One region of the Lactobacillus kefiranofaciens genome, then DNA from elsewhere that is predicted to be linked to it. Evidence: predicted binding sites of a transcription regulator. Region 1 holds the regulator's gene; the other holds the start of a gene.
The links. Region 1 encodes Rex, which represses fermentation and respiration genes when NADH is low (regulators of the CRP and FNR family bind a similar motif). Its sites were predicted from a motif close to TTGTGAANTANTTCACAA; they were not measured.
Positions count from the first base shown of each region.

Region 2: a site for Rex is predicted at 1,382-1,399, ahead of adhE (bifunctional acetaldehyde-CoA/alcohol dehydrogenase). Genes of this name have one in related genera too.

Region 1 is NZ_CP061341.1:429,599-432,905, reverse strand. Features, by position in the region: gene ICI50_RS02200 (sucrose-6-phosphate hydrolase) at 1-334, shown strand, start outside; gene ICI50_RS02195 (LacI family DNA-binding transcriptional regulator) at 349-1,335, shown strand; gene ICI50_RS02190 (redox-sensing transcriptional repressor Rex) at 1,375-2,010, opposite strand; gene ICI50_RS02185 (ABC-F family ATP-binding cassette domain-containing protein) at 2,197-3,307, shown strand, end outside.
Region 2 is NZ_CP061341.1:1,730,484-1,733,790, reverse strand. Features, by position in the region: gene ICI50_RS08485 (amino acid permease) at 1-1,104, opposite strand, end outside; gene adhE (bifunctional acetaldehyde-CoA/alcohol dehydrogenase) at 1,430-3,307, shown strand, end outside.

The DNA of each region.
Region 1 (3,307 bases):
AACCGGCAATTTACATTTAGCAGCTAATGAAGATTTAACTAACAGTCTACAAATCAAATTTGATACCCAAAACGGTAAATTAGTACTAGATCGTGCTCAAGCTGGACAAGCAGTGGCAGTTGATCATGGCACAAGTAGAGAAACTAGTTTAGTAGCTAACAAAGATTTAGAACTTGATATCTTTGTCGACCACTCATTAATCGAAGTTTTCGTCAATGGCGGCGAAGAAGTCTTAACCGGTCGCTACTTTGCTGATCAAGCTAACCCAAAGATTGCTTTTGAGCAAAATACTGCTTACACAGGCCAACTTTGGCAGATGAAGACAATTCTTTAAATAAGGTGATATAAATGGCAGCTAAATTAAGCGACGTTGCCAAAGAAGCAGGCTGTTCTGTGACAACTGTTTCGCGAGTGATTAATAATCATGGCTATTTAAGTCAAAAAACCAAGGACAAAGTTTTTGCGGCAATGCGAAAATTAAATTATCAGCCTAATTCCCTTGCTCGTTCCTTGCAAGGTAAAAAAATGAAATTAATTGGGTTGATCTTTCCTGGTATTACCAATCCGTTTTTTGCGGAATTAGTACAAGATGTTGAAACGACGCTCTTTAAACGGGGTTATAAAGTAATTCTTTGCAACGCAGGACAGAACAAAAAGAAAGAGCATGAATATTTACGCATGCTCCAGGCCAACCAGGTTGATGGCATTATTGCAGGGGCTCACAATCTAGGGATTGAAGAATATAAGCAATTAGGTTTGCCGATTGTTTCTTTTGATCGTAAACTAGCCGAAAACGTCCCGATTGTCAGTTGCGACAACTATCAGGGGATTAAACTTGCCGTACGTGATTTAATTCAAGGCGACTGCAAAAAGATCTACTTCTTAGGCAACAAACATAAAAAGGGCAATCCTACCGATGAACGTCTAGATGCCTATCTCGATGAAGCTAAAAATTATGGCTTTACGCCCCATATTCGCTCCGTGGCTTTTTCGGATTCGACTAACATTAAAAATATGGAAGTCCATAATATGTTGACAAACGATCAACCTGATGGGGTTGTCTGCACTGATGATTTAACCGCTATTTTGGTTTTACAGGAGGCTAAAAAGCTAGGTATCTCGATTCCCAGTGAATTAAAAGTTATTGGCTTTGATGGAACGCAACTGATGCAAACTTATCATTCGGAGCTATCTACAATTGCTCAACCTATCGAGGATATTGCAACTTTATTGGTTAATTTATTACTCAAGCGAATTGCGCATCCTGAGCAAGAATTAAAACAAAAAAATTATGTTTTGCCAGTTAAGTTGATTAAGGGTGAAACGACAGCATAAAAAATAACCAGGATTTTGTCCCTGGTTATTTTTTTAGCTTTAATTTTCTTTATCACTATCTAGGAAATAAATCAAAGTCTGCAATTCCGTTGCTAAGTCAACGTTTTGTACACGCACACTAGCTGGAGCAGATAATCTAATCGGCGTAAAGTTCATGATCCCCTTCACACCAGCATCGAACATGACGTCTGTCGTTTTTTGAGCAGCCGTAGAAGGAACCGTTAAAATAGCAATCGTAATCTGCTGATCATTCAACTGCTGCTTCATGTCTTCCAAATCATAAACAGGAACGCCACTTAAGATACGACCCGTAATCTTCTTATTGATATCAAATGCACAGGAAATGCGAATATTATTGCTTCTCTTAAAGTTATAATTAAGCAGTGCTCGCCCTAAGTTACCAACACCAACTAGGGCAACATTAGTCAAAGTATCTTGATTTAAAATCTTCTTGAAAAAGGACAGCAAGCTCTTAACGTCATAGCCATAGCCACGTTTGCCCAACGCGCCAAAGTATGAAAAGTCTCTTCTAATTGAAGCACTATCAACTTGTACTGCTTCAGACAATTCAGTTGATGATACCTTTTCCTTACCTTCTTCATTCAAAATAATCAAATAGCGATAGTATAATGGTAATCTTTTTGCTGTTGCCTTTGGAATTTTTGTTTTTTCCATAATGGAAGCCCCCCAAATGTATTTTTGTTTGTGAATGCACAATCAAGCATTACTATCATAACTATAAACATGCTACTTGTGCAAGTATCTTATTCACAAGGATGCTATTTTTCACATATATAAACATAGTATTCCTCTCCAAAACCCGTTGCATCATATGGTAGAATAATGATTAGGTGAAAAATTATGATTATTGCACAAGGACACGATTTAGAACAACAATTTGGGGCCAATACACTATTTAAAAATGTAACTTTTTCAATTGATTCTAATGCCAGAATCGGTTTAGTTGGTCCTAACGGAGTTGGTAAGACCACTCTGTTAAAAATTATGACAGGTGAACAGGAACCCACCCATGGTGAGTTTACCGTTAATAAAGGCATTGATGTCGGCTATATTGCACAGGAAAATGCCTTAGACAAAAACCAAACCATTTGGGATGAAATGGAATCCGTTTTTGCCCCATTAATTAAAGAAGGCAAAAGTTTAACCGCGATGCAAGAAAGAATTGCCGATCATCCTGAAGATCAAGAACTGCTTAAGCAATATGATCAAAAGCAATTTAATTTCGAACAAAAAGGCGGTTACACTTATCAGTCTGACATTAAGAGCATTCTGAACGGCTTTAAGTTTCCAGAAGATACTTGGCAAAAAAAGATTGGCAGTCTCTCTGGCGGTGAAAAGACGCGGTTAGCTTTTGTTAAACTGCTTTTACGTAAGCCGGCCCTACTTCTTTTAGACGAACCAACCAACTATCTTGATCTAGATACATTGGATTGGCTGGAAGGCTTTTTAAGAAACTACAGTGGCGCGATTTTGGTTGTATCCCACGACCAATACTTTTTGGATCACCTGGCTACCCAAATCTTCGAATTAGAATTCGGCAAATTGACGCCATTCAAGGGCAACTATTCTGCCTATGTCATGCAGCGCGAACAACGCGACAAGGATCAAGAAGCCGCTTATGAAAAGCAACAGGCTGAAATCAAAAAAGACGAAGAGTTCATCCAAAAGAACTTGGTTCGAGCTACGACTACCAAAAGAGCACAGAGCCGGCGTAAAAAGCTAGAAAAAATCGACCGGATTAAACCACCAAAACATAAAAATAAGGTACGTATTCACTTCAACAGCGAACGTCCTTCTGGTAAAGAAGTGCTAATTTTCAAGGATTTAACCATTGGCTATCCTGAAAAAACAATGGTCAAAGATATCTCTTTCCAAATTAATAAAGGCGATCGCGTAGCCATCATCGGTCCAAACGGGATTGGCAAATCTACACTGCTCAAAACAATCATGA
Region 2 (3,307 bases), 850 kb from region 1:
AGAAATAAAGTTAAAGGCTTGATCGCCAATGATTAGTGTAATAGCCGGTGCACAGGCCATTAGTAGAGCTGAAAGCATCAAAGCGTTTTGTGGTAATTGGCGTCTGGACAAATGACCAAAAATTTGATTCCATTTTTCTTTGCCGTCATAAGTAACAGAGAAGAGTAAACGCCCAGCGCTGTATAAGAAGCTATTAGTTGAAGAAACAGCTGCTGAAATTACTACGAAGTTGATAATTGAACTAGCATTTCTAATTCCAGTGGCGCCAAGTGCTTGGACAAATGGACTAGAATTGGTAGATACTTTTGACCAAGGAATAACTAATAAAATTCCTAAAATTGCCATTACATAAAATAGAATAATTCTCACTGGCAATTGGTTGATAGCTCTTTTTAAAGTGACTCTAGGATTTTGTGCTTCCGCAGCGGTCAAACCAATCAATTCAACTCCAATGAAGCTGAAGATTACCATCTGGAAGCCTTGAAAGAAACCTTTAGTTCCTCGAGCAAAGAAGCCACCGTGATCGTTCAAATTAGCCAAAACAACTGGACCGAAGCTAGTTTTTCCTCCAGTGATCAGTAGGTAAATGATTAATAAAACAAAAGCTACAATCGTAATAATTTTAATAATAGCGAAACTAAATTCTAAATTACCGAATACTCGAGCTGAGATCAGATTAATGATCAATAAAAAGATAATCGTGATAATTCCAGGTATCCATGGCTTCAGAGTAGGGAACCAATATTTGAAGTAGATCCCTAGAGCGGTCGTTTCCGCCATTCCCAAAGTGATCCAACTAATCCAATAAAGATAACCTGTAATAAAGCCAATATTTTTGCCTAGATATTGTTCAATAAAATCAATGTAGGTGTGCTTATTCAGATCAGACATGATTAGCTCTCCGAGTGCTCGCATGAGCATGAAGAGGAAGATGCCGACAATAATATAAATTAGAATAACACTTGGGCCGGCTCGGTGAATGCTATCACCCACACCTAAGAAAAGGCCGGTTCCAATCGTTCCACCTAAGGCAATTAATTGGATATGAGTATTGCTTAGGGTTCTTTTGTAACCGGAATTAGTTTGCGATTTTTTCTCATTCATTTAAGTCCTCCATGTTTTCAATTTTAATATATACTTAATATTATATCATGCTAGATATTATATCATGCTAGTCAATTTGTATCAGTAATAGTTAATAAATTTAAAAAATATGTAGAAAATAACGATTTAAATAAGTTTGTTAATTCACAAACAAATAATATAGCAAGCGTTTTCACTACTATTAGAATAAAATTATCAAGGCTATCAACTTCTTTCTCAGTAGTCATTTTCAAAAAATTAAGCATTTACATTTAGATTTAGTGTGCTATAGTTGACATTGTAAATTAGTTCACAAGAATTAGTAGATCTTAGAGGTAATAATACAATGGCTAAGACACAACAAAAAGAGACTCTCACAGAGGAAGAAAAGAAAAAGCAAATTTACGACATGGTTGATAACTTGGTTAAGAAGTCACATGTTGCATTAGACGAAATGGCTAACTTCACTCAAGAACAGGTTGATAAGATCTGTGAAGCAGTTGCTACTGCGGGTGAACAAAATGCTTATCCATTAGCTAAGATGGCTGTTGAAGAAACTAAGCGTGGCGTGGTAGAAGATAAGACTACCAAGAATATGTACGCTAGTGAAAATATTTGGAACAGTCTTCGTCATGAAAAGACTGTCGGCATCATTGAAGAAGATAAAGAATTAGGCTTGACTAAGATTGCTGAGCCTAAGGGTGTAATTGCTGGTGTAACTCCTGTAACTAACCCAACTTCAACGGTTATCTTTAAGGCTATGCTTGCTTTGAAGACTAGAAATACTATCATCTTCGGCTTCCACCCACAAGCTCAAAAGTGTTGTGTAGAAACTGGTAAGATTATTCGGGATGCTGCAGTAGCAGCAGGTGCTCCAAAGGATGCTGTTCAATGGATTGAAGAACCAAGTTTGGATGCTACTACTGATTTGATGAATAACCCAGGTGTTCAAACTATTTTGGCTACTGGTGGCCCAGGTATGGTAAAGGCGGCTTACTCATCTGGTAAACCTGCGATTGGTGTTGGCCCTGGTAATGGTCCTTCATATATTGAAAAATCTGCTAACATTGACCGTGCTGTTTACGACATTGTTTTGTCTAAAAACTTTGATAACGGAATGGTTTGTGCTTCTGAAAACTCAGTTGTCGTTGATGATGAAATTTATGATCGTATTAAGGACGAATTTAAGAAGTGGAATTGCTACTTCTTGAATAAAGAAGAAATCAAGAAGTTTGAGGAACACTTCATTGATCCAAGACGTGGTACTGTTGCAGGTCCTGTAGCTGGTAAGTCTGCTTATGATATTGCTAAGCTCTGCGGCGTTGATGTGCCAAAGAATACTAAGGTAATCGTTGCAGAATACAAGGGTGTTGGTAGAAAATTCCCACTTTCAGCTGAAAAGTTGTCACCTGTCTTTACTTTATATCGTGCTAAGAATCATGATGATGCCTTCAGAATTTGTACCGAATTGCTTGATTACGGTGGTCGTGGTCATACCGCAGGTCTTCACTCAAGTAATCAAAAGGTAATCGATGAATTTGCGATGAAGATGGATGCTTGCCGTATCTTGGTTAACTCACCAGCTGCTCTTGGTGGTATTGGCGACTTATACAACAATATGTTGCCATCACTTACTTTGGGTACTGGTTCATACGGTGCTAACACCTTCTCACACAACATTGGTGCTAAAGACTTGCTTAACATTAAAACTGTGGCAATGCGCCGTGACAACATGCAATGGGTAAAGGTCCCATCCAAGACCTACTTTGAACATAACGCAGCTAACTATTTACGTCACATGCCAAACGTTAACCGCTTCTTCATTGTCACTGATGAAGGTGTAGCTGATAAAGGCTTTGCTGATGAGATTACTGACATTATTTCTAAGCGTCGTGGTCAAAAGGAATATGAAGTCTTTAAGGCTGTAACTCTTGATCCTAATACTGATGTAATTAAAGATGGTGTTCACAGAATGAACATCTTTAAGCCAGATGTAGTGATTGCTATCGGTGGTGGTTCAGTAATGGATGCTGCTAAGGCAATGCGCTTATTCTACGAAAATCCAGAAATGAGTTTTGAGGAAGCTTACCAAAAATTTCTTGACATTAGAAAAAGAGTAGTTCGCTTCCCAAAGATTAATGGTGTTCAACTTGTATGTATTCCAACTACTTCAGGTACTGGTTCAGAAGTATCACCAATTGCAATTATTAGTGATGCTAAGACA